2 regions of the Streptomyces sp. DS1-CR2 genome follow, and region 1 is predicted to be linked to the other one. Evidence: riboswitches for the same ligand, from Rfam matches in the RefSeq annotation. Region 1 holds a riboswitch; the other holds the start of a gene.
The links. Region 1 has a riboswitch for cyclic di-AMP ahead of ACY0PA_RS20905 (M23 family metallopeptidase). Riboswitches for the same ligand answer to the same signal wherever they lie in the genome.
Positions count from the first base shown of each region.

Region 2: another riboswitch for cyclic di-AMP. It lies ahead of ACY0PA_RS25715 (C40 family peptidase); the one in region 1 lies ahead of ACY0PA_RS20905 (M23 family metallopeptidase).

Region 1 covers NZ_CM147085.1:4,348,286-4,363,864, reverse strand. The annotation lists gene ACY0PA_RS20970 (metallophosphoesterase family protein) at 1-626, opposite strand, end outside; gene ACY0PA_RS20965 (metallopeptidase family protein) at 708-1,058, shown strand; gene ACY0PA_RS20960 (hypothetical protein) at 1,185-1,703, shown strand; gene ACY0PA_RS20955 (DEAD/DEAH box helicase) at 1,936-4,206, shown strand; gene ACY0PA_RS20950 (amino acid permease) at 4,382-5,926, shown strand; tRNA gene ACY0PA_RS20945 (tRNA-Lys) at 6,048-6,120, shown strand; partial or broken gene ACY0PA_RS20940 (hypothetical protein) at 6,303-6,833, shown strand; gene ACY0PA_RS20935 (TetR family transcriptional regulator C-terminal domain-containing protein) at 6,883-7,116, opposite strand; gene ACY0PA_RS20930 (peroxiredoxin-like family protein) at 7,047-7,703, shown strand; gene ACY0PA_RS20925 (GlxA family transcriptional regulator) at 7,646-8,677, opposite strand; gene ACY0PA_RS20920 (alpha/beta fold hydrolase) at 8,748-9,575, shown strand; tRNA gene ACY0PA_RS20915 (tRNA-Met) at 9,801-9,874, opposite strand; gene ACY0PA_RS20910 (PP2C family protein-serine/threonine phosphatase) at 10,074-11,180, shown strand; cyclic di-AMP (ydaO/yuaA leader) riboswitch at 11,440-11,585, shown strand; gene ACY0PA_RS20905 (M23 family metallopeptidase) at 11,597-12,652, shown strand; gene ACY0PA_RS20900 (aldo/keto reductase) at 12,764-13,708, shown strand; gene ACY0PA_RS20895 (PrsW family intramembrane metalloprotease) at 13,716-15,077, opposite strand; gene trmB (tRNA (guanosine(46)-N7)-methyltransferase TrmB) at 15,121-15,579, opposite strand, start outside.
Region 2 covers NZ_CM147085.1:5,328,469-5,344,047, reverse strand. The annotation lists gene pcrA (DNA helicase PcrA) at 1-2,365, opposite strand, end outside; cyclic di-AMP (ydaO/yuaA leader) riboswitch at 2,633-2,782, shown strand; gene ACY0PA_RS25715 (C40 family peptidase) at 2,791-3,954, shown strand; gene ACY0PA_RS25710 (tellurite resistance/C4-dicarboxylate transporter family protein) at 3,982-4,929, shown strand; gene ACY0PA_RS25705 (hypothetical protein) at 4,955-5,308, opposite strand; gene ACY0PA_RS25700 (C40 family peptidase) at 5,601-6,671, shown strand; gene ACY0PA_RS25695 (hypothetical protein) at 6,704-7,342, shown strand; gene ACY0PA_RS25690 (LuxR C-terminal-related transcriptional regulator) at 7,610-8,335, opposite strand; gene ACY0PA_RS25685 (ATP-binding protein) at 8,332-9,621, opposite strand; gene ACY0PA_RS25680 (PspC domain-containing protein) at 9,784-11,169, shown strand; gene ACY0PA_RS25675 (hypothetical protein) at 11,156-11,380, shown strand; gene ACY0PA_RS25670 (DoxX family protein) at 11,488-12,015, opposite strand; gene ACY0PA_RS25665 (hypothetical protein) at 12,141-13,406, opposite strand; gene ACY0PA_RS25660 (class II aldolase/adducin family protein) at 13,685-14,476, opposite strand; gene ACY0PA_RS25655 (pyridoxamine 5'-phosphate oxidase family protein) at 14,607-15,089, shown strand; gene guaA (glutamine-hydrolyzing GMP synthase) at 15,170-15,579, opposite strand, start outside.

The sequences.
Region 1 (15,579 bases):
AGGCCCGAGAACTTCGGCTCCAGGACCGACTTGGGGTTCCAGGTCGCGTACGCCGCCCCTCCCGAGGCCGCCAGGAGGGCGAGCGCGAGGCCGCCTGCGCCGAGCGCGCGGCGGGGGCGGCGGTAGACGGCGAGGCCGAGCGCGGTGGCGCCGGAGACGACGGCGACGCAGGAGCGCAGGGCCAGGTCGAGGGTGCCGTGCTCGACGTCGCGGGTGACCTCGTCCTGGAGGCCCGAGAGGCGCTCGGGGTGGTCGACCAGGGCCTGGGAGCGGACCGGGTCGAGGCGGTCGACGTCCACGTCGAGGCGGATGGGGGCCGTGTGCGACTTGAGTTCCAGGGAGCCGAGCGGCGAGACGTTGATCTTCGTGCCGCCGGTCAGGGACGGGCGCAGTGTCATCCGGGTGTCCATCGGGCCCACCGGGACGCGGACGTTCCCCACGACGAGCAGGCCGAGCCATGCGCCCATGAGGACGACGGCCGCGAGGCCCAGGGCGCGGAGGTACGGGCGGGGCTGGAGGGTGAGATCGCCGGTGGGGCGGGGGCGGCGGGCGCGATGGTGGCGGCCTACCGCGGAGGGGATGTTCCGCAGGGCGGACAGGGCGGCGACAGCGGGGACGCGGGCCATTGGTCCCGTATGCCCACGCGGATGGTCCCGTATGCCCGGACGGACAGGTCGATCCGGGGGCGAGTGGCCGACAATGGCGGTGTGCTGGAGATGACGCGCGAGGAGTTCGAGGAACTGGTCGCCGAAGCCCTGGACCGGATTCCGCCGGAGCTGACGCGGCTCATGGACAACGTGGCGGTGTTCGTCGAGGACGAGCCCACCGCCGGGGAGCCTGAGCTGCTCGGCCTCTACGAAGGGACGCCGCTGACCGACCGGGGTGAGTGGTACGCGGGCGTGCTGCCCGACCGCATCATCATCTACCGGGGACCCACGCTGCGGATGTGCGAGTCCCGCGAAGACGCCGTCGTGGAAACGGAGATCACCGTGGTCCACGAGATCGCCCACCACTTCGGGATCGATGACGCGCGGCTGCACGCCCTCGGCTACGGGTGACGGCCGGGCCGTGAGCGGGCGTGTCCTCTTGCGGGGGGCGGGAGTTGGGAACGGTGACGCCGGTCTTTCCGGCGGTTCCCGTATCGCTTCAGCTCCAGCATTTCAGCGCCCCGGAGGTGCTCGCCCGTGCGCCAGCTGTCCGTACCCCGTCGTCTGGTCCGACTGGCCGCGGCGGTGGTGGCCGTCACGGCGGCGACCACCGGCTGCATGAGCGTCTCCCACGAGGGGGGCGGGCCGGCCCCGTCGCACTCGGCGGGGCGGCACGGCGGGCGGGCGGCGCCGGACGGCGGGGCGGTGGTCCCCGGGGGCGGCGAGGAGCAGGCCGGGGGCCGGGAAGGCGCGAAGGGCTCGCCGTCACCGAGCGGCACCGCGTCCGACGCGGCCTCGGATGCCGCCTCCCCCTCCGCGAGCCCCTCGAAGGGCGAGGCGGGTCCGGCGAAGCCCTCGGCGAGCGGGCGCACCACGCCACCGCCCCGGCCGACCCCGACGCGCACCGCGCCGGACACGCCCACGCCGGCCCCGGACACCCCCACGGCGACGCCGGACCCGACCACCGCGGAGCCCTCGTCGTCGGCGCACGAGCAGGCGTCGGCCCGGGTGCAGGCCGACCGGGAGCCGGCGCCGCGGGCGGGCACGCCTGCGTAGGCCTGACCTCGGGGGAGGGTGTGAGCGGGGTCTCAGGGGATCGGTTTGCGCTGGAGGGTGGTGGGTGACTATGGTGGTAGATCGTTTGATCCCATTTGCCCGGCGCCGTTAAGAGAGCGCCGCGTGGCGCGTTCTCTCCCCAGCCGTGGCTGGACCGCATTGAGGCGGTCGATTGCGAAATTCACGGAGTTGACGGGCGCGTGCCGAGACTCCGGAAGGTTTCGCATTTCGCATGTCCATTTCCAGTTCTGACCACACCGTCATGCCCGAGAACGACGAGGCCGTGCAGGTTCTCGCCGTCGACGAGGACGTGACGGCCGTCGCCGTCGGAGAGGCCGCTGACAGCGCCTCCGCCGAGGTCGAGGCCGACACCGACACCCCCGCCGAGCCCACCCTGACCTTCGGCGACCTCGGTCTGCCCGAGGGCATCGTCCGCAAGCTCGCGCAGAACGGCGTGACCGCGCCGTTCCCGATCCAGGCCGCGACCATCCCGGACGCCCTGGCCGGCAAGGACATCCTCGGCCGTGGCCGCACCGGCTCCGGCAAGACCCTCTCCTTCGGCCTGCCGACCCTGGCGCGTCTCGCCGGCGGTCACACCGAGAAGAAGAAGCCCCGCGCGGTCATCCTGACCCCGACCCGCGAGCTGGCGATGCAGGTCGCCGACGCCCTCCAGCCCTACGGCGACGTCCTCGGCCTGAAGATGAAGGTCGTCTGCGGCGGTACGTCCATGGGCAACCAGATCTACGCCCTCGAGCGCGGCGTCGACGTCCTCGTCGCCACCCCGGGCCGTCTGCGCGACATCATCAACCGCGGCGCCTGCTCGCTCGCGAACGTCGAGATCGCCGTTCTCGACGAGGCCGACCAGATGTCCGACCTGGGCTTCCTGCCCGAGGTCACCGAGCTGCTCGACCAGGTCCCGTCCGACGGCCAGCGCATGCTGTTCTCGGCCACGATGGAGAACGAGATCTCCACGCTGGTCAAGCGCTACCTGACCAACCCGGTCACGCACGAGGTCGACGCCGCCCAGGGCGCCGTCACGACCATGACCCACCACATCCTGATCGTGAAGCCCAAGGACAAGGCGCCGGTCACCGCCGCGATCGCCTCCCGCAAGGGCCGCACGATCATCTTCGTCCGCACCCAGCTGGGCGCCGACCGCATCGCCGAGCAGCTCCAGGACGCCGGCGTGAAGGCCGACGCGCTGCACGGCGGCATGACGCAGGGTTCCCGTACCCGCGTCCTCGCCGACTTCAAGGACGGCTACGTCAACACGCTCGTCGCCACCGACGTCGCCGCCCGCGGTATCCACGTCGACGGCATCGACCTGGTCCTGAACGTGGACCCGGCCGGTGACCACAAGGACTACCTGCACCGCTCGGGCCGTACCGCGCGTGCCGGCAAGTCCGGTGTCGTCGTCTCCCTGTCGCTGCCGCACCAGCGCCGCCAGATCTTCCGTCTCATGGAGGACGCGGGCGTCGACGCCTCGCGCCACATCATCCAGGGCGGTGCGGCCTTCGACCCGGAGGTCGCCGAGATCACCGGTGCCCGGTCCATGACCGAGGTCCAGGCCGAGTCCGCGGGCAACGCCGCGCAGCAGGCCGAGCGTGAGGTCACCTCCCTCACCAAGGAGCTGGAGCGGGCCACGCGTCGCGCCGGCGAGCTGCGCGAGGAGGCCGACCGCCTCACCGCGCGTGCCGCCCGTGAGCGCGGCGAGGACGCCGAGGGTGTCGCCGCCGCCGTCGCCGCCGCTGCCGAGAAGGCCGCCGAGGCGACCGTCCCGGAGCAGGCTGCCGCGCCGGCCGAGCGCCAGGAGCGTTCGTCCTCGTACGAGCAGCGCCCGCAGCGCCGTGACGAGCGGGGCAACTACGAGAAGCGCGACCGTCGCGACGACCGTCCGTCGGGTGGCTTCAACCGTGACCGCCGTGACAACGACCGTGGTGGCTTCCGTCGTGACGACCGTCCGTCGGGTGGCGGTTTCAACCGTGACCGTCGTGACGAGCGTCCCTCGGGTGGCGGCTTCCGTCGTGACGACCGTCCGTCGGGTGGCGGTTTCAACCGTGACCGTCGTGACGAGCGTCCCTCGGGTGGCGGCTTCCGTCGTGACGACCGTCCGTCGGGTGGCGGTTTCAACCGTGACCGTCGTGACGAGCGCCCCTCGGGCGGCGGCTTCCGCCGCGACAACGACCGTCCGTCCGGCGGCTTCAACCGTGACCGTCGCGACGACCGTCCCTCCGGTGGCGGCTTCAACCGCGACCGTCGTGACGAGCGCCCCTCGGGTGGCGGCTTCCGCCGTGACGACCGCCCCTCCGGCGGCCACCGCGGCAGCGACCGTCCGTTCAACCGCGACCGTCGTGACGACCGTCCCGCCGGCGGCGGCTTCCGCTCCGGTGGCCACGACCGTCCGCAGGGCCGCCGTGACGACCACCGCGGTGCGGGCTCCGGCTCGACCGGCGGTTCCTCCTTCCGCCGCGACGAGAAGCCGCGCTGGAAGCGCAACGGCTGAAACGGCTGAAGGGCCTGACGGCCTGACTGCTGCCTGACCTGAGAAGGGCCCGGAAGACGATCACGTCTCCCGGGCCCTTCTTTCTTTTCGCGCTCCTGTACCGCCGTTCACCCGCAGGCATTTTTTGGCCAACGCCCGCGCATGCCCTGCCCCCGGTACGGGAATCGCTGGGGGCATGACAAGTGATCCAGCGGCGCAGCAACCGCCGCCATCGACCGACGAGGAACGTCTCGCCCAGCTCGGCTACACGCAGGTCCTCGCCCGGAGGATGTCGGCGTTCTCCAACTACGCCGTCTCCTTCACGATCATCTCGGTGCTCTCCGGGTGCCTGACGATGTATCTGTTCGGGATGAACACCGGCGGCCCCGCCCTGATCACCTGGGGGTGGGTCGGGGTCGGCCTCATGACGCTGTTCGTCGGGCTCGCGATGGCGGAGATCTGTTCCGCGTACCCGACCTCCGCCGGCCTCTACTTCTGGGCGCACCGGCTCGCACCCGCGCGGACGGCCGCCGCCTGGGCGTGGTTCACGGGCTGGTTCAACGTCCTCGGCCAGGTCGCGGTGACCGCCGGAATCGACTTCGGCGCCGCGTCCTTCCTCGGCGCGTATCTGAACCTCCAGTTCGGCTTCGAGGTGACGCCGGGGCGGACGATCCTGCTGTTCGCGGCGATCCTCGTGCTGCACGGACTCCTCAACACCTTCGGTGTGCGCATCGTCGGGCTGCTCAACAGCGTCAGCGTCTGGTGGCACGTCGTCGGCGTCGCCGTCATCGTCGGCGCCCTCGCCTTCGCGCCGGACAGCCACCAGTCCGCGTCCTTCGTCTTCACGAAGTTCGTCAACAACACCGGCTGGGGCAGCGGGTTCTACGTCGTCCTGATCGGACTGCTGATGGCCCAGTACACCTTCACCGGCTACGACGCCTCCGCGCACATGACCGAGGAGACCCACGACGCGTCCACCGCGGGGCCGAAGGGCATCGTGCGGTCCATCTGGACGTCCTGGATCGCCGGGTTCGTGCTGCTCCTCGGCTTCACCTTCGCCATCCAGTCGTACCAGGGCGCCCTCGGCTCGGCCACGGGCGCGCCGCCCGCGCAGATCCTGCTCGACGCGCTCGGGGCGACCGCCGGGAAGCTGCTGCTGCTCGTCGTCATCGGCGCGCAGCTCTTCTGCGGCATGGCCTCCGTCACCGCCAACAGCCGCATGATCTACGCCTTTTCGCGTGACGGCGCGCTGCCGTACTCGCATATCTGGCACACCGTCAGCCCGCGCACCCGTACCCCCGTCGCCGCCGTGTGGCTGGCGGCGCTCGGCGCGCTCGTGCTCGGACTGCCGTACCTCATCAACGTCACGGCGTACGCGGCCGTGACCTCGATCGCCGTCATCGGGCTCTACATCGCGTACGTCGTCCCGACCCTGCTGCGGCTGCGCAAGGGCGACGACTTCCAGCGCGGGCCCTGGCACCTGGGCAGCTGGTCGCGGCCGATCGGGATCGTGGCGGTGGTGTGGGTCGCCGTCATCACGGTCCTCTTCATGCTGCCGCAGGTCTCGCCGGTCACATGGGAGACGTTCAACTACGCCCCGATCGCGGTCCTTGTGGTCCTCGGGTTCGCGGGCGTGTGGTGGCTGGTGTCGGCCCGGCACTGGTTCCTCAACCCGGAGCACGCGCGGACCGTCGCGCGTGAGGCGGGGCGCGTGGGAGCGCCGGAACCGGTCGATCCGTGAGCGGTGGACGTGCCTTCCGGCCGCCCGTGTGACATCCGACAGGCCGTGGAGGCCGATACCCGATCGGCCTCCCGGCCCCGGCGGGCTATGCTCGGGGATGCGTCGGCGCGGGCCGGCGTGTGGACCCTTAGCTCAATTGGCAGAGCAGTGGACTTTTAATCCATTGGTTGTGGGTTCGAGTCCCACAGGGTCTACGAGAAGTAGGCGAGGGAAACCCCCTCTGACCTGCTAGGCGGCGTCCGGGTCGGCTTCGGCTGGCTCGGGCGCCGCTTCGTTTTCGGGGGCTTGCGTGAGCGATGCGTGAGCGGACTGGAAGCGATCGTGGCAGCGCAGAGAGCCCCCAACACCCGCCTGCGCGAGGTCATCGACGCCATCGGTCGGACACATCGACGGCCAGACCGAGGCACTGCTCCACATCGCTCACGCCCGCGCATACGCCGCCACCGACGAGAAACCGGCAGCCGCACGCGTCCTGCTAGCCGCCGAAGACGCCCTCCTGCGCGACGACGGCCCCCAGCCCGGCTACTCCCGCGTCAGCGGCCCGGCCGCCGGCACCGTGGCCAGCCACACCGCCCGCACCCTGACCGACCTCGCCGATCACGTCGGCACCCAACAGCAGCACCGCGATGCCCTGGTCCGCTGGGGCCCCGTGAAGTACAAGCGCGTCCACGCCCTGACCTACGCCGACCTCGGCGACAGCCTCGCCGCCCAGGCCCGCGCCGACGACGCCGTCGCCGCTTGGTCACAAGCCCTGCTGCTCATGGCGGGCATGACCTCCGACCGCACCCGCAAGACGATCACGTCGCTGCGGTCCACTCTCGCGATCTACCAGCGTCGCAAGGTAATCGTCACGCTGGTCTACGTGTCGCTGGCCTGGCGGCGGAACGTCCACACCCTCGCCGCTTGACACCGAAAGACATGGGGTGTCTGACCTGCGCGGCCATAAAGAAGCGCTCTCAGTCCGGGGCCCGGAGCGAGTCGAGAGCCACATCGACGGTGCGGCTCAGGGAACGTGCGTCGCCGCCCGCCCGCGACCGCACGTTCACCCCGTACGCGAGCAGCGCGAGCAGCTCAGCCGCCGAGGCCGGATCGGCGGAAGCTGCCAACTGCCCGTCCTTTCTTGCCGTTTCGAGCGCGGAGCGCAGCGCGTCGCACAGCCCCTGGTGGTGCCGGTCGAGGACGGCCCGCACCTCCGGGTCGTCGCATGCAGCGGGCCGGTTCCGAACTCGCCTCGTCCGGCCAGGCCGACCGCGCGCTCGCCGCCGGCGCGCAGGCCCCGCGTTTCACGCTGCCCTGCGCGACCGGCGAGACCATCACCCTTGACCGGCTCCTCGCCCAAGGCCCGGTCGTGCTCACCTTCTACCGTGGCGCCTGGTGCCCGTACTGCAACATCGCGCTGCGCTCCCTCCAGCAGCAGCACACCGCCATCATCGATCGGGGCGCCCGACTCGTCGCCGTATCCCCGCAGATCCCCGACGAGTCACTGTCCCTGACCGAGAAGCACGCCCTGGACTTCACCGTCTTCAGCGACGTCGGATCCGAAACCGCCAAGGCGTACGGCCTCGCCTTCGACCTGCCGGACGACCTCGCCGCCGTCTACGACAAGCTCGGCTTCGACCTCCACCGCGTCAACGGCGGCCACCCGCGCACCCTCCCGCTCCCCGCGACATACGTCATCGACCAGACCGGCACCGTCCGCTGGGCGTTCGCTGACACCGACTACACCAAGCGCGCCGAACCGGCCGACATCATCGCCGCGCTTGACGCCCTGCGCTGAGGCGCCGTCCGTCGAGCAGCCACCCGAGTTTGGCTGAAGGTGCGCCGGTAAGCGCCGGGTGTGGTGCCCAGATGCGCCTGGAAGCGGCGGCGCAGGTTGACTGCCGAGGTGAGTCCGACACGGGTGGCGACGGCTTCGACCGGCAGGTCGGTCTGCTCCAGCAACACCCGTGCCGCGTCGAGGCGTTGGCGCAACAGCCACTGCCCCGGGCTGACGCCGAGTTGTTCGGTGAAGCGCCGGGCGAGGGTCCGGGTGGACAGCCCGGCTCGTTCGGCGAGCCGGTCCAGGGTCAGCGGAGAGTCGAGGTGGGACGTGGCCCACTCAAGCAGCGGCGCCAGTGACTCGTCCGCCCTCGCCGGGGCAGGCTGTGCGGCGTACTGGAGTTGGCTGCCCTCCCGGTGTGGAGGCAGGACCATGTTCCGGGCGATCTGCGCGGCGTAGGCGGCGCCGTGGTCGCAGCGCACCAGGTGAAGGCAGAGGTCGATGCCCGCGCCGGTTCCGGCGCTGGTGGCCACGTCGCCGTGGTCCACGTAGAGCACGTCAGGGTCCACCTCGATCTGGGGGAAGGTGGCGGCGAGCCGGTCCGCGTGGCGCCAGTGGGTGCTGGCGCGGCGGCCGTCGAGCAGTCCGGCCCGGGCGAGGACGAACGCCCCTGTACAGATGGCGACGATCCTGGCGCCACGTCGGTGGGCGGCCCGCAGCGCCGCGATGACGGTCGGCGGCACCGGCGCGCTGGGTGGCTGCCAGCCGGGGACGACCACGGTGTCTGCCTCCTCCAGGGCCGAAAGGCCCGCGTCGACGAGCATCGGGTAACCGATGGTGGTCCGCAGCGGTCCGGGGTTCTCGGCACAGATCCGGAAGCTGTAGCGGGCAGGAACATCCGGCAGGACGGTGCCGAAGACCTCGGCAGCGCAGCCGAGCTCGAAAGGCGACTGCGGCGGATTGAGCAGGGCCACCACCCGGTGAAGACTCATGGCAAGAATGTACCCCCAGGTGTCTTTTAGGACTCTCGGCAGGGAGATCTACTCCGGTCACAGTGGTCCCATGAGTGAAACCACCGAAACGACAGTGGTCAGGAGCGCAGTCCAGGTCGACGGCCAAACGGCCAGCTACCTGACCGCCGGGCGGCAGGACGGCCGGCCGGTGCTGCTGCTGCACGGAACGTACTGGAGCCGGGTCTGGCTCCCCGTGCTGGACCACCTCGCCGACGCCGGGCTACGGCCGATCGCGGTCGATCTCCTCGGACTGGGGCGCTCAGGAGGCGAGCTCACCCCGGAAACGGCCACGGTCCCGGCCCTCGCGGACTGGGTGACGCGGTTCGCGTCCGCGCTGCAGCTCTCCGGACCGATCGCGGTGGGGGCCCATGACATCGGCGGCGCCATCGCCCAGCACATCCTCGCCCACGACCGCTTCGAGGTGTCCCGCCTTGCCTTGGTCAACTCGGTCCTCTACGACTCCTGGCCGGCACCCCATGTGGCCAGCTTCCGGGGCGCGGACACGGCCGAAGGCGTGCTCGACAACCGCCGGCAGGCGGTGGCAAGAGTGCTGGCCGGTGTCGCCACCGAACCGTTGATCGCGGACTACGTGGACCCGTGGACCGATGCGCGGGTTCGCCGCTCCTGGATGGCCCTGGCAGGTGCGGCCGACAACCGCTACACCCTTGAACTCGTCCCCGCGCTGCGGCGGTCCACCACACCCAAGTTGCTCATCTGGGGCGAGGACGACCTCCACGAGACGGTGGAGTTCGCCGAGCGGTTCGCCTCGGAGATCCCGAACACCACGCTCATCCGTATCCCCCATGCGGATCACATCCCCACGGAGAACGCGCCCGGCCGGATCGGCCACGCGCTCGGCGACTTCTTCACAGCGTAGAGACATTACGGCCCGCCCGGCTTCGAGGCCGATGGGCCAGAACTGCCACCGTCGAACTGGCGTCAATCGCCCGGCCCTCTCCGACCGCGGAGCATGCCGGTTCGAGCCGACGCAAGAACGCTGGGAGCCATTGGGGAGCCGACTTGCTCCCGAAGCCCCTTCCACTCCACGCGACCGGATACACCGAAGGCCCGGAACCAATGGTTACGGGCCTTCGGTCTTCAGTAGCGGGGACAGGATTTGAACCTGCGACCTCTGGGTTATGAGCCCAGCGAGCTACCGAGCTGCTCCACCCCGCGTCGGTAAACACGACTCTACGCCATTGCGGCGACAGAACGCGAATCGGTTGCCCGGCGTTCCGCGATCCGCCGCCTCGGGCCCCTTTCACCCGGTCGGTCCCGCCAGGTCGCCCGCCGCCTTTTCCGGGGGAACCCTGGGGTGGGGCCCGACGGCGTGCGCAGGCGCGGGACCGACGCGGACGGTGGCGGGAGACGAGCGGTGGGGCAGCGAGGAGGACACAGGTCAGAGGCGGAGCCGGGCCTGTCCCGCGCGCGGTTCTTCGTGCGGCTGCTGGTCGTGCTGCTCATCGTGGTCGGGGCGATCTATGACTACGTCACGCCGTCGACGTTCACCGGCGTGCCCCTCTTCACCGCCGCCCCGCTGGTCGCCGCCCCGTTCTTCTCGCCCCGCGGCACCTTGCTGACCGGCCTCGCGACCGTCGCCGTCGTACTCGGGGTGCATCTCAGATACACCCGCAGTTACGACACCGACGCCGTCACCGAACTCGTCACGGTCGCCACCGTCGCCGTCCTCGCCTGTGTCATGAACCGCGTCGTGCGGCGGGGCAGTGAGCAGCTCACCTCCGTGCGCCAGATCGCCGAGGCGGCCCAGCGCGCCGTCCTGCCCGAGCCCGCGGAGCGCATCGGCGGCCTGGAGATCGCGGCCCGCTACGAGGCGGCCCAGGCGGGGGCCTTCATCGGGGGCGACCTGTACGCGGTGCAGGACACCCCGCACGGGGTGCGGCTCGTCGTGGGAGACGTACGCGGGAAGGGCATGGGCGCGGTGTCCGCCGTGGCCGTCGTCATCGGCGCCTTCCGGGAGGCGGCCGAACAGGAGGCGACCCTGGAGGCGGTCGCGCAGCGCCTGGAGCGGGCGCTCGCGCGGGAGGGGCTGCGGCGCAACGGCCTCGACGAGTTCGAGGGTTTCACCACGGCCGTGCTCGCCGAGATCCCGCACGGCAACGGCCTCGTACGGGTCATCAACCGCGGCCATCCGGAACCCCTGATCCTGGGCGGCGACGGGGCGCTCAAGGTCCTGTCGCCGCCGGAGCCCGCGCTGCCGCTCGGGATGGGTGGCCTCGGCAGCTGGCCCGACCGGGCGTCCGAGACGGAGTTCCCGTCCGGGGCGACGCTGCTGCTCTACACCGACGGCCTCTCGGAGGCGCGCGACGCGGAGGGCACCTTCTACGACCCGGCGGCCCGGCTCGCGGGGCGGATGTTCTCGGGGCCCGATCCGCTGCTTGCCGCGCTCACCGCCGAGGTCCGCCGGCATACCGGGGGCGGCACGACGGACGACATGGCGCTGCTCGCGGTGAGGCGGCCGTGAAGCAGCAGTGAAGCAGCCGTGAGCGCCGTCTTCACCTTCCGTAGTCGAATGACGTCGCTGCGCATAACATTTGACAAACCGTCAGATGGGCGGCCCGCTCCGACGGCCGGTCAACTCGCCCGATTCCGCCCGCTCGTGCCCCGATAAGTCCAGGCCAAAGGCGTTAACGATCAGTCGGAACGGCTTGGAATCGGGCCCCGGTGTCTATTAACGTTCGATAACGCAGCGCGGTCGTCCCAGCCGTCACAAGAGATGGCTCCGTGCGCACGCGCCTAATCCCGCAAGGGAGCCGGGGAACCACCAACTTGGGGTGAATCGGACGTCTTTCCTCGCGGAAGGCGTCGGTAGGAGACCTTCCTGCTCCGAACCCGTCAGCTAACCCGGTAGGCGAGAAGGAAGGAAAGGAGCGCGCCCCAGTGGCGTCCAACCGGCCTGCCCCAGAGTTCTCCTACGCGCCGATCGACGAAGAGTTCGGCGAAGCGGACGAGCAGACCTGGGACGAGTGGAATCCCACCGAGGAGTCCGTCCGCCCCGTACGCGGCAGGCACCGCGTAGCCAAGCAGCGCGGCGGTCTCGCGCGCAGCTCCACAGTTCTCGGGGTCGGCGTGATCGCGGCCGTCGGCGCGGGCGGCATCGCCACCGCGCAGGGCGGCAAGCCCCCCGTACACATCTCGATGCCCGACCTCTCCGCCGTCAAGGACTCGCTGCCCGACGCCAAGTCGCTGCCCGGCGTGGGCGCGCTGATATCCGATGCCTCCGCAGATGACGACTCGTCCGGCGGCGACGCGACCCCGCTGACCGGCGCCGGCATCACGACCGCGGACGCCGAGCAGGGCGCGACCGCGGGTGAGGCCCTGCGCGCCCGCATCATGCAGCAGGCCGAGCAGCAGCAGAACCAGGCCGCCGACGCCGAGGCCGCGGCCGCCGAGGAGGCCGCCGCGAAGAAGGCCGCCGAGGACGCGGCCAAGGAGCAGGACGCCGCCCAGGCCAAGGCCGCCGCCGACAAGAAGGCGGCGGAGGAGGCCGCGAAGAAGAAGGCCGAGGCCGAGCGCCTCGCCGAGCTCGCCAAGAGCTTCACGCTGCCGGTCGCCTCCTACACGATCACCGGCACCTTCGGTCAGCCCGGCTCGATGTGGTCCTCCGGCTACCACACGGGTCTCGACTTCGCCGCTCCCACGGGTACGCCGCTGAAGGCGATCCACTCCGGCACCGTCAAGGAGGCCGGCTGGGCGGGCGCGTACGGCTACCGCACCGTCCTCGAGCTGCCGGACGGCACCGAGCTCTGGTACTGCCACCAGTCGTCCCTCAACGTCAGCGCCGGCCAGAAGGTGACCAGCGGCGACGTCATCGGCCGCGTCGGCGCCACCGGCAACGTGACCGGGCCGCACCTCCACCTGGAGGTCCACCCCGGCGGCCAGGCGACCGGGGTCGACCCCGCGCCGTGGCTGCGCACCAACGGTCTGACCATCTAAAGGCTCGTCACTCTCCGAACCCCGGCGGTCCTGACGGCAACCCCCCGACGTCAGGGCTGCCGGTCGGCCATGCCCGGAATATCTTGCTTCGTATCGGTGTTAAAACAAGCCATGACTTCTCTTCGCAAGCTTGGCTCGTCAGACCTCGAGGTGTTCCCGCTCTCCCTCGGCGGCAACGTGTTCGGCTGGACCGCCGACGAGGCGCAGTCCTTCGCCGTGCTCGACGCGTACGTCGCCGCCGGCGGCAACTTCGTCGACACGGCCGACGCGTACTCGTCGTGGGTTCCGGGCAACAAGGGCGGCGAGTCCGAGACCGTCATCGGCAAGTGGCTTGCCGCGCGCGGCAACCGCTCCGATGTCGTCATCGCCACCAAGGTCGGCTCCCACCCCGACTTCAAGGGCCTGTCCGCGAACACCATCAAGTCCGCCGCAGACGAGTCCCTGCGCCGCCTCGGCACGGACTACATCGACCTCTACTACACGCACTTCGACGACCCGTCCGTGCCGGTCGAGGAGATCATCACCGCCCTCGACGAGCTGGTGAAGTCCGGGAAGGTGCGCGCCATCGCCGCGTCGAACCTGACCCCGGAGCGCCTCCAGGAGTCGCTGGACTTCTCCGACCGCGAGGGCCTCGCCCGCTACGCGGCGCTCCAGCCGCACTACAACCTCGTCTCGCGCGACACCTACGAGGGCGGGCTCCAGGAGGTGGCCTCCCGCGGCGGCCTCGCCGCCGTCCCGTACTACGCCCTGGCGTCCGGGTTCCTGACGGGCAAGTACCGGCCGGGCACCGAGGTCGACAGCCCGCGGGCCGCGGGCGCGGGTCAGCACCTGCAGACCGAGCGCGGTGTGCGCGTCCTCAAGGCCCTCGACGAGGTGGCGCAGGCGCACGGCGCCCAGGTCGCGACGGTCGCCCTCGCCTGGCTCGCGTCCCGCCCGACGGTGGCCGCACCGATCGCGTCCGCCCGCACCGTGGAGCAGCTGCCGGCGCTGGTGGCCATGGCCGACCTGGAGCTGACGGACGCGGAGCTCTCGAAGCTCACGGAGGCGTCCGCCTGAGGCGTTCTCAGTAGCGGTACGGGTTGTACGCGTTGTGGGCGCTGTGCGCGGGGAACTGGGCGCCGGGCCCCGCGTGCACCGGCCCCGCGTGCACCGGCCCCGCGTACATCGGCGGCACCCACACGGGCGGCGCGGTGGCGCGGGACGCGTAGGCGAGGGCGGGGCGGGCCGCGTGGCGCCGCGCCCACAGCTCGTCGAGCAGCTCCCGCTCCCGTACGACATAGTCCGCCCCGGCCCGGCCGCGCCGCCCGCGGTGGCGCAGGAGCGCGAGTGAGGTCGCGTACTGCTGGTACTGGGCGACGGCCCTGGCCGTCTCCTTGCCGCCGTGGTGCTGCGCGAACTCGCGGGCCAGGCGGCGGGCGCGCATCGAGCCGAGGGCGAACGGCTCGGCCGGTCCGACCCAGCCGGCCGCCGCGTACGCGGGCAGCTCGGAGCGCACCGTGCGCAGTTCGCGCTGGCGGGTTCCGATCGCGAGCCAGGTCAGCAGCCCGAACGCGGGCATCATGAACAGCGCGTAGACCCCGAAGAATCCGAACCGGCCGAACGCCGACGAGCCGTTCCACGTGGCGTGCATGCCCATCGCGAGCAGCAGCCCGGCGAGGGGCAGGAACACGCGCCGCACCGGCCCGCGGTCGGGCGCGGTCCAGGCCGCGACGCCGAAGCCGATGCCGGTGAGCACCGTGAACAGAGGGTGCGCGAACGGCGACATGACGATGCGTACGAAGAAGGTGGCGGCGGTCACCGAGGCGATGCCGGTGCCGCTGTTGAGCTGGTCGGTGCCGAAGGCGTTGCCCAGATAGAGGATGTTCTCGGTGAACGCGAAGCCGGTGGCGGTGACGCCGGCGATCACCACGCCGTCGACGATCCCGGTGAAGTCCCGTCTGCGGAACAGGAAGATGAGCAGGACGGCGCAGGCCTTCGCGGACTCCTCGACGATGGGCGCTATGACCGTCGCGCCGAGGGTGTCGGCGTTCGCGGGGTCGGCCGAGTTCGTGGCGATCCAGTGGGTCGCGAAGCTGTTGGCGACGATCGCGATGAGCGCGGCGGCGCAGGCGCCCCAGGCGAAGGAGAACAGCAGGTTCCGCCAGGGCCCGGGCGCGACCCGGTCCAGCCAGCGGAACGCGGCTATCAGCAGCGGGACGGGCAGGACCGCGAGGCAGAGCCCGACCAGGAACCCCTTGGTGCCGGTCTGTTCCCGCACGAGGGCGAGGATCACCAGGCCGGAGAGCGTCAGGAGCGAGACGAGCGCCCAGGCGTGCACGGCCTTCCGCTCCCACCAGCGCGGATGCCGCAGCGTGCCGGGCCCCGGAGCGCCTGCTCCGGGCTGCGCGTGCGGAAACGCATTCGGATACGAGGGATAGGTCGCCACAGCGTTGACCCTAACGAGGGACGGCCCCGGCCGCGACGGGGTGTCAGTCCGCGGCGGTGGCCGGTGCGTGCTCGGCGCGCAGGAAGAGCAGGTCGTGGACCACATGGCCCTTGTCCAGGCCCTGGCCCTCGAAGCGCGTGAGGGGGCGGAACGCGGGCCGGGGCGCGTATCCGCCGTCGGCCTGCGTGTTCTCGTAGTCCGGGTGCTCGGTCAGGACTTCGAGCATCTGCTCGGCGTACGGCTCCCAGTCGGTCGCGCAGTGCACCAGGGCGCCCGGCTTGAGGGGGACCGCGGCGAGGGTGAGGAACTCCGGCTGGATCAGGCGCCGCTTGTGGTGGCGCTTCTTGGGCCAGGGGTCGGGGAAGTAGACGCGCAGCCCGTCGAGGGAGGCGGCGGGGAGCATCTCGCGGAGCAGGATGATCGCGTCGCCGTTGGCCACCCGTACGTTCGTCAGGCCGTTCCGCTCGGCGAGGCCCAGGAGGTTGCCCTGGCCCGGGGTGTG
Region 2 (15,579 bases), 980 kb from region 1:
CCACGGAGAGCGCGACGACCGGCTTCTCCGTCGCCCGGCGCGTGGCGAACGCCGGTGTCGAGCGTGAGCGCGACGACGAGAGGGACGCGGCGATCCCGCTCGTCGGACCCGCCGACTTGGCGGGCGCCATGGCGCCGGTCCGCTTCCACTCCAGATGCGTGTCCGGGATCTCCTCCAGGAAGCGCGACGGCGGGTTGTACGAGGGCTGGCCCCAGGCGCTGCGCAGGGTGGAGCGCGTCAGATACAGGCGCTCACGCGCGCGCGTGATGCCGACGTAGGCGAGGCGGCGCTCCTCCTCCAGCTCCTTGACCTGGCCGAGGGAGCGCATGTGCGGGAAGACGCCGTCCTCCATGCCGGTCAGGAAGACGACCGGGAACTCGAGGCCCTTGGCCGTGTGCAGGGTCATCAGCGTGATGACGCCGGAGCCGTCGTCCTCCTCGTCCGGGATCTGGTCGGAGTCGGCGACGAGCGCGACCCGCTCCAGGAACTCGGAGAGCGTACCGACGCTCGCCTCGCCCGCACCCTCGGCCGCGCCTTCCGCCGTCGCGCTCTCCTGCTCGAACTCCAGGGCCACGGCCGCGAGTTCCTGAAGGTTCTCGATGCGCGTCTCGTCCTGCGGGTCCGTCGACGACTGCAACTCGGCCAGGTAGCCGGTCCGTTCGAGCACGGCCTCCAGGACCGTGGCCGGGCCCGCGCCCGACTCGACGATCGTGCGGAGGTCCTCCATCAGCGTGTTGAACCGCTTCACCGCGTTCGTCGAGCGGGCCGCCATGCCGTACGCCTCGTCGACGCGGCGCAGCGCCTGTGGGAAGGAGATCTTCTCGCGCTGGGAAAGCGCGTCGATCATCGCTTCGGCACGGTCGCCGATGCCGCGCTTGGGCACATTGAGAATGCGGCGCAGGGGGACGGAGTCCTCGGGGTTGGCGAGCACCCGCAGATAGGCCAGGACGTCCCTGACCTCCTTGCGCTCGTAGAAGCGGACTCCGCCGACGACCTTGTAGGGCAGGCCGACGCGGATGAAGATCTCTTCGAAGACACGGGACTGCGCGTTCGTCCGGTAGAAGATGGCGACGTCGCCGGCCTTCGCGTCGCGCGCGTCCGTGAGCCGGTCGATCTCGTCGGCGACGAACTGCGCCTCGTCGTGCTCGGTGTCCGCGACGTAGCCGGTGATCTGCGCGCCCGCGCCCGCATTCGTCCACAGGTTCTTGGGGCGGCGGGATTCGTTGCGCTCGATGACCGCGTTGGCCGCGGAGAGGATGGTCTGCGTCGAGCGGTAGTTCTGCTCCAGCAGGATCGTTGTCGCGTCGGGGTAGTCCTCCTCGAACTGGAGGATGTTCCGGATGGTGGCTCCGCGGAACGCGTAGATCGACTGATCGGCGTCACCCACGACGCACAGCTCGGCCGGCGGGAGGTCGTCCGCGCGAGGCGGCTCGTCCTCCCCGCGGCCGCTGTCGGCCGACCCCACCAGCTCCCTGACCAGCGCGTACTGCGCGTGGTTCGTGTCCTGGTACTCGTCGACCAGGACGTGGCGGAAGCGGCGGCGGTAGTGCTCGGCGACGTCCGGGAAGGCGCGCAGGAGATGCACCGTCGTCATGATCAGGTCGTCGAAGTCCAGAGCGTTCGCCTCGCGGAGGCGGGACTGGTACATCGCGTAGGCCTGGGCGAGGGTCTTCTCGAAGCCGTCGGCGGCCTGAGCTGCGAAGTCCTCCTCGTCGATCAGCTCGTTCTTCAGGTTCGAGATCTTGGCGCTGAAGGACTTCGGCGGGAACTTCTTCGGGTCCAGGTCGAGGTCACGGCAGACCAGGGCCATGAGTCGCTTGGAGTCGGCGGCGTCGTAGATCGAGAACGACGACGTGAAGCCGAGCTTCTTCGACTCGCGGCGCAGGATGCGGACGCAGGCGCTGTGGAACGTCGACACCCACATCGCGTTCGCCCGCGGGCCGACGAGGGACTCGACGCGCTCCTTCATCTCGCCCGCGGCCTTGTTCGTGAACGTGATCGCGAGGATCTGGCCGGGGTGCACACCGCGCTCGCCGAGGAGGTACGCGATGCGGTGCGTGAGCACACGGGTCTTGCCGGACCCCGCGCCCGCCACGATGAGCAGCGGGGAGCCGCCGTGGACGACGGCCGCCTTCTGGTTCTCGTTCAGCCCGTCGAGGAGCGCCGCCGGGTCGAGCGCCGGGCGTGGGGCGCCGTCCCGGTAGTACTCGTCCCTGGCCGGGGGCACGTCGAACTTCCCGTCGAACAGGTCGTCCGGAACGTGCTCCGGAGCCGTGTCGTCCTCGGGCGGCGGCGGGGCATGCTCCTCACTGGCCTTCGAAGCCGTGAGGTCCGCCAGGAAGCTGTCGTCAAAGAGGCTGCTCATCGCTCTACGAGTCTAGGCCGCCCCACTGACACCCACGGCCGTCCCGGAAACTTCCCCCGACTTCGCGGCCCCAGCCACCTCTTGTAGCGCAGTAATTACCCCCAGTGAGGATTACCGGAGGTCGCGAACAAGATTGCCGAAGGTCACGAAAATGTATCGGGCATATCGAACATCAACCTTCACAGCAGCCACACGAGTTGGCTACCGTGCTCCGCGGGCCGCCCGTCCCCCCGCCGGCAACCGCGCCGCGAGCGGGTCGCCCCCGCTGAGTTCAGTACGCCGAGAGGCATGGAACCGGGGACCCACGACCTTTGGGGTGAATCGGCCGACGACCCGTCAGGGCACGGCCGTAGGGCAGCCTTCCGAATCTCCGCCCGAACCCGACAGCTAACCCGGTAGGCGGTCATGGGAAGGAGACGCGACCCTTGGCGTCGCACCGCAAGCCGCGCACCAGAACAGCCGGCCCCCGCACGGCCCCCGTCGTCGGCATCACCACGGCGGCCCTCACCTCCATCGCCCTGCTCTCGCAGACCGCGAACGCCGCCCCCTCCGCGCCGCCGAAGCCGAGCCTGGAAGAGGTCCAGAAGAAGGTCGACACCCTCTACCACCAGGCGGGCGTGGCCACGGAGAAGTACAACGCGGCCAAGGAGCGCACCACCAAGCAGCAGAAGCGCGTCGGCGACCTGCTCGACGACGTCGCGCAGCGCACCGAGAAGCTCAACAAGGCCCGCCAGGAGCTCGGCACCTTCGCCGCGGCCCAGTACCGCACGGGCGCCGTCTCCGACACCGCGACGCTGCTCCTCGCCGACGACGCGCAGGACTACTTCGACCAGGACCAGCTGATGAGCCGGCTCACGAGCCGCCAGAAGAAGGCCGTCGACGACTACCAGACCGAGCAGGCCGCCACCACGAAGAAGCGCACGGAGGCGGCCAAGAGCCTGGAGACGCTGACCACTTCGCAGGCCACGCTCAAGAGCACGAAGAGGGACGTCCAGCAGAAGCTCGGTGACGCCCGCGAACTCCTGTCGAAGCTGACCGCCGAGGAGAAGGCGCGGCTCGCGGCGATCGAGAAGAAGAAGCAGGAGGCCGCCAGGAAGAAGGCGGAGGAGCTGGCTCGTCAGCAGGCCGAGGCGGAGGCCAAGCGCAAGGCGGCCGAGGAGGCGCGCCAGCAGGAGAACCCGGGCACCGGCACCGGTTCGGGTACGGGTACGGGCTCCGGGGGCACCAGCGGCGGTTACGCCACCAAGGCCGCGAAGGTCATCGACTTCGCCGAGTCACAGATGGGCAAGCCGTACGTGTGGGGCGCCACGGGCCCGGACTCGTACGACTGCTCGGGCCTCACGCAGGCCGCGTGGAAGGCGGCCGGCATCACGCTGCCGCGCACGACCTGGGACCAGGTCAAGGTCGGCACGACCGTCACCACGGCCAACGCCCAGCCCGGTGACCTGGTTTTCTTCTACGACGACATCAGCCACGTCGGCATCTACATAGGCGACGGCAAGATGATCCACGCGCCGAAGCCGGGCGCGAACGTCCGCGTCGAGTCGATCTACTACATGCCGATCCACAGCGTGGTGCGCCCGGCCTGACCGCCTTCGTGGGGTTACGTTCGGGCGGTGCGCGGCCCGAACGCAACCCCACGTCCCGGACCCACGTGGTCCCAGCTCCCGCCGGCCGCCGGCGCCGCCGTCATGGCCACCGGCATCATCTCGGTCGGCCTGCGACTGACCGGTTACTCGGTGCTGAGCGGCATCATGCTGGTGCTCGCCGCCGCCCTCTGGCTCGTCCTCGCGGCGGACTTCGCGAAACGACTGGTGCGGGAGCGCGACCGCTGGGAATCCGAAGCGGACACCCCGGCCGCGCTCACCGCGGTCGCGGCGACGGCCGTCCTCGGCACCCGGATCTCCATGTTCGGCTGGCAGACCCTGGCCGAGGCGCTCCTCGCCTTGTCCGCGCTCGTCTGGCCGGTGCTCCTGATCAACGTCGCACGGCACTGGAAGCCGCGGATGCCGGGGGCCGTGTTCCTCGGCTGTGTCGCGACGCAGGGCCTCGTCGTCCTGGCGGCGACGCTCGCGCCCGCGGTCGGCGCGCACTGGCTCGCGTTCACCGGGATGGTGCTCTTCTGGGGCGGGATCATCCTGTACTGCTTCGCGCTGCTCCACTTCGACCTGCGCGAGGTGGCCTCCGGCGCCGGGGACCACTGGGTCGCGGGCGGCGCGCTCGCCATCTCCGCACTCGCCGCGTCGAAGCTCGTCGCGACGGGTCTGTGGAACAGGGACGACACAGACGTCCTGCGCACCATGAGCTTCCTGCTGCTCGCGCTCGATGTGACCTGGTACATCGTGCTGGCGCTGGCGGAGGTGCGGTGGTCCAGGCCACGTTACGACGTGCGGCGCTGGTCGACGGTCTTCCCGATGGGAATGACGGCGGCGGCGGCACTGTCCGTGAGCGCCGCCGCCGATGTGCCCTGGCTCAAGGGGCCGGGGCAAGTACTGGTGTGGATCGCGGTGGCCGCGTGGCTCGCCACCCTGTTCGGGACGTTCAGGTCCCGAACACCCGCCTGACTCAGATCTGGACGACCGTGACGGCTCAGGTCCAGAGGACCGCGATGAAGATGTTCGCGGTGGTCAGGAGGCCGACGAGGCCGAACAGCCCCTTGTCCACCTTCTCGTCGTCCCGCTTCACGTACACGAGGCCGAGGATCACGATCAGCAGCGCGAGCTTCACGCCGATCTTGATGTTGTTGACGGTGTTGTCGTCCGCCTGGTTCAGGCCCACCAGGACGACACCCGTGACCAGCATGGTCAGCGCGCCGTGCAGCATCGCCGGGACGAACCGGGCCGTTCCCTTGCCCATCGCCTTCATCTGGGTGAGGAACCCACCGAGGAGCGAGGCGATGCCGATGATGTGCAGGCCGACGAAGAGGTGGATGAGTACGTCCATGACCGGCGAGCCTAGCCGGGGCCTCACTGCCTCCTTGAACCGGCCCGCACCGGTCCCGCGCCGGTCACATACGGTCACACCCAGAACACAAGGACCAGTTGCGGACAATCCATCACCAACCCGTGACGGCCAGGTTTAGCGTCCTTCCTCAGGTGACCGGCTTCCCACCCCCGCCCCGCTCACGGGCGCAGTCGGGCACCTACCGCCGAGAAAGGTCCGGCGGCGGCCCGCTTCCCCTGTGCGGGCCGCCGCCGGACGCGTAAGCAGTACGTACCGGAAGGACGTGCCCCTCGTGTCGGCAGCGCACCGCAAGCCCCGACAGCGCTCGCTCACCGGCCCCACGGCCCGCACCGCGGCGACCCTCGCTCTCGCCTCCGCGGCGACCGCCACCGCCCTGGACGGCGCGGCGCACGCGGATCCCCGGCTCACCCCGAGCCAGGTGAAGGCGAAGGTCGACCAGCTCTACCAGCAGGCCGAGAAGGCCACCGAGAAGTACAACGGCGCCAAGGAGAAGGCGGACAAGGCCGAGAAGAAGCTCGGCTCCCTGCGGGACGAGGCGGCCCGCAGGACGGACCGGCTCAACACCCAGCGCGAGGCGCTCGGTTCGGCCGCCGCCGCGCAGTACCGCACCGGCGCCCTCGACCCGGCGGTCCAGCTCGTCCTGTCCTCCGACCCCGCCCGGTACCTCGACAACGCGGCGCTCGCCGACCGGCTCGGCACCCGGCAGGCCTCCGCGGTCGGGCGCGTGCAGCGCGAACTCCGGCAGATCGACCAGCTGCGCTCCGAGGCCGACGGCCGGCTCGCCGAGCTGCGCAAGCGGCAGGGCGAGCTGAAGAAGCAGAAGAAGACGGTCACCGGGAAGCTGGCCGAGGCGAAGCGTCTGCTCGGCCAGTTGCCTGCGGCCGAGCGCACCGGCGTCGGGGCAGGCGCCGGCGACAGCGGCGCGGCCGGCCGCGCCTCCCGCTCGGACTCCTCCCGCGAGGTGCCGTCCGGCGCCCTGCCCAAGGCCCCGGACTCCCGCACGGCGGCGGCCATCGCCTACGCCTACAGCGCCCTCGGCAGCCCCTATGTGTGGGGCGCCACGGGCCCGAACGCCTTCGACTGCTCCGGCCTCACCCAGGCCGCGTACCGCTCGGCGGGCATCTCCCTGCCGCGCACCACGTACTCCCAGATCAACGCGGGCCCTCGCATCCCACGCTCCCAACTGCAGCCGGGCGACCTGGTGTTCTTCTACTCGGGCATCAGCCACGTCGGTCTCTACATCGGCGACGGCAAGATGATCCACGCCCCGAACCCGAGCGCCCCGGTCCGCATCGCCCCGATCGACGAGATACCGTTCGCGGGGGCTACGCGGGTGGCGTGAGCCGGTGCGATGCTGCCGGTAATGTCAGGCTCATGCCTAGCCGTGCGCTGCCGCCGCCTGCGCCCCCTGCCCATCTCCGTACGTGGCCGGACCACCAGACGCTGCTCACCGACCGCGGCATGGCCCTCGACGAGCTGCGCAGGTCGCACCTCGGGGTGCACCGGCTCCTGCTGCTGTGGCTGTGCGGGGCGGGCGCGCTGCTCGGCTGGGCCCTGCTGTCCCTGGTGAACCAGCTGTTCGAGGACAAGGATCCCCTGGTCTTCGTCATGGGCCCCGTCTTCGCGATCCTCGGCCTGGCGGCCCTCGTCCCCGCGGTCATCGGCGTCGTCCTCGGCCTGCGCCGCGACCGGAAGATACGCGAACTCACAGACGCCTGGCTCGCGTTGGACACCCATCCGGCGACCGACGCCCGGCTGCGCTCCCCAGGCACCAGCCTCACCTGGTGCCTGTCGTCCCTCGTGGTGTGCGCGCTCGGCCTATGGGCATCCCTCAGCGCTGCCGCGTACGCCGAGCCGGGGCGGGACACCTACGTGGATGTCGCCTTCGGCATGGGCGCGGGCGTGATTCTCTGGCTCACGGGTCTCATCGGCGCGAAGAAGGCGCTGGGCCACTACCGCTGGGTGGTGCGGAGGCTGAGTCCGGCGCCGGCGCGGGGCGGCGCGCACCTCTGACAGCGAGCTCGCGCGGCGCTGTGGACTGTCCCGGGCGGGGCGCGTGCTGTGGCCCTCACCGCGACCGCGGTCGCGGTAGTACTCGCCACCTCGTCGGCAAGAAGAGTGGCACCGCCGCAGCCGGCCGCGGCCCTGAATGCGCTGGTAGCGCAGCACCTGCCACTCCAGCGGATCACCCCATTCGGCCGCGTCGGCCGCGAGAACGACGAGGTGGAATATGGTGCCGCTGCTCAGCGCGGACTGCGGAAGACGCGTCGTCACCGCCCGTCACACCAAGCGCCGCGCCGTAGCCCACCGCGTCAGCTCGTGGCGGTTCGACAGCTGGAGCTTTCTGAGGACCGCCGACACATGGGACTCGACCGTCTTGACGGAGATGAACAGCTGCTTGGCGATCTCCTTGTACGCGTAGCCGCGGGCGATGAGGCGCAGGACCTCGCGCTCGCGCTGCGTGAGGCGGTCGAGGTCCTCGTCGACCGGCGGGGCGTCCGTGGACGCGAACGCGTCGAGGACGAAGCCCGCCAGACGCGGCGAGAAGACCGCGTCGCCGTCCTGGACGCGGAAGATCGAGTCGACCAGGTCCGTGCCGGTGATCGTCTTGGTGACGTACCCGCGGGCGCCACCGCGGATGACGCCGATGACGTCCTCCGCGGCGTCCGACACGGAAAGGGCCAGGAAGCGGACCGGGTTGTCGGCCGCCGCCATCAACGGGGCGCAGCGGCGCAGGACTTCGACGCCGCCGCCACCGGGAAGGTGCACGTCGAGGAGGACGACCTCGGGGCGCGTGGCCGTGATGACCGTGACCGCCTGGTCCACGTCCGCGGCCTCGCCGACCACCTCGACGCCCGTCGTCTCCGTGCGGCCGATCTCCGCCTGGACGCCGGTGCGGAACATCCGGTGGTCGTCGACAAGGACCACGCGTGCGTGACGGCCGACCGGCTCCGTCTCCGGCTCGCCCGCCGCGGTCGCGTCCGGCTTGACCTGCTCGTCACTCATGGGGTCTTCTCCGCCCTCTTCATGGTCAGTTCGACCTCCGTGCCGCCGTCCGGCACCGCGCGCAGCCGCGCCGTGCCGCCGTTGCGCTCCATCCGGCCGATGATCGATTCTCGTACGCCCATCCGGTCCGCGGGAATCGAGTCGAGGTCGAAACCAGGGCCCCGGTCGCGTACGGACACGAACACCGTCTCCTCCTCGACCTCGGCGTAGACCTGGACCGCACCGCCCTCGCCACCGTACTTGGCGGCATTCACCATCGCTTCCCGCGCAGCCTGCATCTGTGCCGCGAGACCGTCGTCGAGCGGGCAGTCGCCGACCACCACCACCTCGAGGGGCACCCCGTGCTTGTCCTCGACCTCGGCCGCGCTGCGCTTGACCGCCTCCGCGACCGTGCCGGGCTCCTGTGCCTCGTCCTTCCCGTTCCCCTGCGGTCTGTAGAGCCAGGCCCGCAGGTCTCGCTCCTGTGCGCGGGCCAGGCGCCGCACCTCGCTCGCGCTCTCCGCGTTCCGCTGGATCAGCGTGAGGGTGTGCAGGACCGAGTCGTGGACATGGGCCGCGACCTCCGCACGCTCCTGCGCGCGGATCCGCATGAGGCGCTCCTCGGAGAGATCCTGCGTCATGCGCACGAGATAGGGGCCGGCGAGGAGAGCGATGCCGACGAGGACGGCGAGGGCGGCCTGAAGGATGGAGCCGAGGTGTTCGGCCGACCCCTGGAGCACGAAGATCCCGGTGACACCGGCCCCGACGAGTACGACACCCGCCGCGGCCCGCGCCAGATTCAGCGTCCGCTTGCGGCGGCCGGCCTCCATCCAGCGGGCCCGGCGCGCATTGTCCGCCTGTCGCCAGACGAGGGCCACGCCCGCACCGACGAGGAGCGTCGGCCACAGATACGCCTTCGCGTTCCCCGCCAGATTCACATTGCCGACGAACACCATCGACACGACGACCATGAGGAGCAGGGCGACGATCTGCCCCTTGTCCGGCTTGCGGGCGACGAGTCTGCGCCGCCCGTCCGTAGCCGTCTCCGTGGTGAAGGCGGGGGTCCGCTCGCTGCCCACGCCTCCGACGCCGAGCGGGACGAAGAACCAGAACGCCGCGTACAGGAGAGCGCCGAGGCCGTCCGCCATGAACAGGCCCACGAAGACGAGCCGCACCCAGATCACGGGCAGGCCGAGATGCCCGGCGAGCCCCCGCGCCACTCCGCCGAGCCAGCGCCCGTCGCTGGAGCGGTAGAGCTTGCGCGGCGGCCGCGGGACGTCAATGGGTGGTGCTGCGGCTTCCGGCATGCCATTGATGGTCACACGTGGGGCGGACCCCGGGCATCAGGGTTCAGCCCGGATACTCCCCTGATCTCCGGCCCGGCCCCGAGCGCCGTCAGGGGCAATATCAGGGTTGGTCCAGGGTCGTCCCGACTGCCGCGGCGGACCTCGGCCCGTCACGATGGACGCATGACAGATCACCAGCACGCCTCGACGGGAGCGCAGGCCGGGCAGCCGCAGGACGCGGTGCCCGGGCGCGGCTCCGGCGGTGCGTCCGCGCCGCCCGCACCGGGACTGGAGCCCGGCGTCCCCGCGCCGCCGAGCAAGTTCCGGCGCGACCGGCGGCACGGGACGCTGGGCGGAGTGTGCGCGGGACTCGGCCGGCACTGCGACATGGATCCGGTGATCTTCCGGATCGGCCTCGCCGTGCTCGCCGCGACGGGCGGGCTCGGCCTGATCTTCTACGGTTTCGCCTGGCTCTTCGTCCCGTACGACGACGAGGACGAGAACGAGGCGCGCAAGCTCCTCTCCGGCCGCGTGGACGGCCCGGCGCTGACGGCCGTGCTCTTCGCGCTCGTCGGCTGCGGGCTCTTCCTCTCCATGCTGAACAACGGCGGAGTGCTCACATTCGCCGCCGTCCTCGCCCTGCTCCTCGCGGGCGCGGGGTACTGGTCCCAGCAGCGACGAGCGGCCGACCCCGACCCTCTGGCCGCGCAGACCGTGGCCGACGCGCCGCCCGAGGCGCAGGCTCCGCCCGTCGCCGGGGCGCCGTCCTGGTGGCGGGACCCGATAGTCAAGGACGGCACGCACGTCGGAGGGACCGGGTACTTCTGGGGGCCCGACAGCGGCGTCGACATCCGGTACGAGCCCACGGCGCACGGGCACCGGACGGCCTGGGGCCCTGACGTCCGCGGCCCGGAAGGCGGGGCACCCAAGCAGCGCGGGCCGCGCTGGATCGGCGGCTGGACGTTCCTGCTCGCGCTGGCCGCGGGCTGCGCGGGCACGGCGGCGACCTGGGACGGCCACCCGCTCGGCACGGCCCTCCAGGCCGGTCTCGCGAGCGCGCTCGTCGTCTTCGGTCTGGGCATCGCGCTCAGCGCAGTCGTCGGACGGACCGGCGCCGGCTCGATCATCCTCGCGGTCATCACGGCGGGCCTCCTCGCCGCGTCGGCCGCGCTCCCCTCCAACATCACCACCCACTGGATGCGCACCAACTGGTCCCCGGCCTCGGTCGCCCAGGTGGAGCCGACATACGAGCTGGGAACGGGCGTCGGCACGCTCGATCTGAGCGGGATCGATCTCGGCAAGGGCAAGACACTGACGACGAGAGCGGAGGTCGGGGCGGGGCAGCTCAAGGTCATCGTGCCGAAGGACTCAACGGTCGTGCTGCGGGCCGAGGTGGGCGTCGGTGACGTCCGGCTGCCGGACGAAAAGACACAGGACGTGGACATCCGTCCGAGACAGGAGCAAAGGGTGACCCTCACACCACCGGTGGGCAGCAAGGCCGGCGGCACGGTCGAGCTGCGGCTCGAAGTCGGTGTCGGACAGGCGGAGGTGGCCCGTGCCACGCCATGACTTCCAGCCGGGAAAGCTGATCGCGGGCCTGTTCCTGACCACGGCCGGAGTCCTCTACCTGGGCGCCGCGCTGGGCGGCTGGGAGGTGGAGTGGTTCGCCGTGATCCCCCTGGTCACGGCCGGCCTGGTCCTGGCCGGAGTAGCGGGCACAGCAACCTACGCAATCCGCCGCCGCCAAAGACCCCACCCGACGGACTCCGGCTCCCCGTAAGTCCGGAAACGGCGCACGGGCGCCTGCCAGGGGGCGCGGGGAACTGCACGCCCAGCAGCCAAAACCGCGACACGGGCCCCAAAGCCACCGCCGCGCAGAGAAACCCGTCAGCCAAGCCCACGCCGGGCCCGGCGCCGAGCCGCAAGCATCGCATCCACCGAAAACACCGAAGCCCCCGCAAGCACCAACGGCAGCCACGCCATCAGATAGGCAAGATCGTTGCCGAGGTAATACGGCTCGGTGGCCCAGCTCACCGTCAGCCACAGGCTGAGCGAGATCAGCATGCCGCCCACGGCGGCGAGCCGGGCGAGCAGACCGATCAACGTGCCGATGCCGACGGCCAGTTCACCGAAGGCGATCGCGTAACCGAAGCCGGTCGGGCTCTTGAGTGCCAGGTCGACCAAGGCGGGGATTGCGGAGATGTCCCGCACTCCGCGCATCTGCTCACCGATCGACCCCGATCCGGTGGCGTGGAAGAAGGCGCTGTCGGTCAGCTTGTCGAGCCCTGCGTAGATGAAGGTGACGCCGAGGAAGATCCGCAAGGGAAGGAGTGCAAACCGTTGGGCGCTGTCCCGCCAGCTGCCCCTGCCGTTGACATAACCGGTATGGATGTCCGTCCGCATGCCATGAGTCATCGCCTGTCCGCCGCCTCTCGCACCCGCATCGGTGCCCGCAGAATTGCCCGTCACTAGACGATACGTACGAGCGGGCGCGACTGCTCAGTAACGTTCAGCTATTGCCGCAGGCCGGACGCGGGCGCTCAGTCCGAAACGTCGATCGCGCACCGGTTCGTCTCCACGCCCGCCGCGGTGACGACCTGGACGTCGACCCGCCCCGGCTCGACGTCCACGGGAACCGGGACCGTCAGGGTCGAGTCGGTGGGGTTGATGAAACCGCCCTGAACCGGGACGAGAGGCACATGAACGTGCACGGGACCGATGCGGACGATCATCCGGGAGAGCCGGTCCGCGGTGGCCGCGCCCGGCGGAACGAAGCCGGCCCCGCGGATCTCGATGTCGTCGCCGGTGCGGATCGGCGCATCCAGGTCCCCGGCCTCACGGGACCGCACGACCGAAAGGATCACGGGCCGGCCGCCCTCCGCGTACTTGGCCGCGAGGTAGGTGGCCGCCGAGACCAGGACCAGCAGGGCGAGGCCCCACGGCAGATCGGGCAGCTGTCCGGGGCGGCGGGCGAGGCGCACCGCTACGAAGACGAGCGCGACGGCCGAGATCAGCACGTACTGGATGTCGGCGAAGGTGCCACGTCCGGAGTCGTCCGTGAGGAGGTCGGCGGCGCGCGGCCGGTCCGCGCGCACCTTCTGCAGGCGCTGGCCCAGCACGCGCACCCCCACGACCCGCCGCACCAGAACGGCGACCCCGCAGACGACAGCCAGGACGGTCACGACCCCGGCGCCCCGGGCGAGTTCAAGGCCGGAGATCAGCGCGTCCCGTTCGCGGTGGCCGGAGGCGCCGGCCAGCTCGCCCGCCAGGACGAGCACCACGTAGACCATGACGAGGACCCAGCAGGCGGCGACGGCCCGGGAGGTGGACAGGCGGTTGTCCTCGCCGACGACCGGAGCGAGCACCCCGCCGGCCGCCCGGTGGACGTAGGCCGCGCCGGTCAGGAGGCCGCCCACGACGACCGCCGCGAGCAGTCCCGCCGTGCGCGCCGGTGTCCAGCCCGCGCCGATCGCCGTGAGCGCCTGCACGATCAGGAGCAGCGCGCACCCGCCCCACACCACGGCGACCGTGCGCGGCCACAGCCCGGCGAGCCACGCGTCGCCCTCGGCGCGCCCGCGATCGGCCATGCCCCGCGCGGACTGGGTCAGCTCGTCCGAGACCCACTGGCGGGATGCGCCCGCCGAGTGCGCGACGGCAGCGGGCAGCCCCTGCCCGGCCGCCAGTTCGTCCCGTTTCGCGAGGAACGCGGCCACGGCCCTGCGGTGCCCTTCGCGCGCTCCGTGCGGGCAGTCGCCGCAGGTGCAGCCCCCGCTGTGCGTTCCCTCTCGCGCTTCCTGGACCGCCACCCGGTACGCCCGCCTTCCCATCCGGAGCCCGCCCGACCCGAACGGCCTCGCGTCAACTTCCGTGTAATGAATGGGAATTGTGCCGTACGCCACGCCGTCCAGGGCCGCCAGGTCCGGTCAGAGAGGGTGAACAGTGAACGCCGGCGTTGACCCCCGAGGCCACAGCCCCGGCTCAAGCGCGACGGCCCCGGCTCAAGGCACCGCTGCCCCCGCTCAAGGCACCGCTGCCCCGGCGCGAGACGGCACCGCCCCGGCTCAAGACGACACCGGCCCTCCGCTCAGGACAGCAGATCCGGCTCCGCGCTGCTGATCTCCTGCCACAGGGGCTGAAGGTTGATCCACGCCACCAGGTCGCCGCCCAGCTGGTCCCGTGACGCCACGGCCTGGCGGTGGTCGATCAGAATCGGGCGGCCGGCGGCCCGCGCCGCGAGCTGCACCTGGCAGGAGCGCTCCATCGACAGGAACCACCACGCGGCCGAGTCGACGGAGTCGCCCACGGTGAGCAGCCCGTGGTTGCGCAGGATGAGCGCCTTGTACGAGCCGAGCGCGGCCGCGATCCGCCGCCCCTCGTCCGGGTCGACGGCCACGCCGGTGTACTCGTCGAGCAGCGCGTGGTCCTCGTAGAAGGCGCATGCCTCCTGGGTGATCGGGTCGAGCAAGTCGCCGAGCGTGGACAGCGCCCGCCCGTACAGCGAGTGGCAGTGCGCGACGGCGACCACGTCGGGCCGCGCCCGGTGGACCTGGGCATGGACGGTGAACGCGGCCTGGTTCACATGGCGGCGTCCCTCGACGACCTGCCCGTCCCCGTTGGCGAGGACCAGGTCGGACACGGTGACGTGCTTGAACGGCATCCCGAAGGGATTCACCCAGTAGCAGTCGTCGTACTCCGGGTCCCGCGCCGTGATGTGCCCCGACACCCCGTCCTCGTAGCCGAGACGCCCGAAGATGCGCAGCGCGCCCGCGAGCCGCTCCATGCGGTGCCGACGCTCGTCGGCCGGGGAGTCATGGATGGGGGGCATCGCGAACTGGAGGTGTTCGGTGGGCACCGGCGGCGGCGTCTGCGTGGACATGGAGCGGAAGTTACCTCCGAGGAGCGCAGGAGGACAGAGGCGGGCGGTGAAGAGAGTGCGCCGAACTCGTCGGGGGCGACGCCGCGCATACCGGACAGCAGGTGTCGGGTATCCGCGCCAGACTCGGCGTATGACATCGAACTGGGCCACTTTCACCACGGCCGAACCGGACCTCGCCAAGACGGTCGAGGAGCGCTTCGGTCGGTTCCAGCACCACGTCCTGGCGACCCTCCGCAACGACGGTTCGCCGCGCACGAGCGGACTGGAGGTGCGGTTCCTGCACGGGGAGTTCTGGCTCGGCATGATGCCGGGCTCGCTCAAGGCGCGCGATCTGCTCCGGGATCCGCGCTTCGCCGTCCAGGCCAACCCGGGCGACGGCACCGGCATGGGCGGCGGGGACGTACGGATCTCGGGACGGGCGCTGCTGGTCGAGGACCCCGAGGTCATCGCCTCGTACACGGACTCGGTCCAGGTCCCCGACCCGGACGACTTCCACCTCTTCCGCACCGAGCTGACCGAGGTCACCCGCACCTTCATCGAGGACGAGAAGTACCTGGTCGTACAGGTGTGGAAGCCGGACGGCGAGCCAGTACGCACCCTGAAGCGCACCTGAGCGCCGCCCCACGGACATGAAGGCGCCGCCCACTCCATGCGGCAGTGGGCGGCGCCTTCACACACGGTGTCGGGGAGCGACTACTCCCACTCGATGGTGCCCGGCGGCTTGCTCGTCACGTCGAGCACGACGCGGTTGACGTCCGCGACCTCGTTCGTGATGCGGGTCGAGATCTTCGCCAGGACGTCGTACGGCATGCGCGTCCAGTCCGCCGTCATGGCGTCCTCGGAGGAGACGGGGCGCAGGACGATCGGGTGGCCGTAGGTGCGGCCGTCGCCCTGGACGCCGACGCTGCGGACGTCCGCGAGCAGGACGACCGGGCACTGCCAGATGTCACGGTCGAGACCGGCCGCCGTCAGCTCCTCGCGGGCGATGGCGTCGGCCTCGCGCAGCAGGTCGAGCCGGTCCTTGGTGACCTCGCCGACGATGCGGATACCGAGGCCGGGGCCCGGGAACGGCTGGCGCTGGACGATGTCGTCCGGCAGGCCGA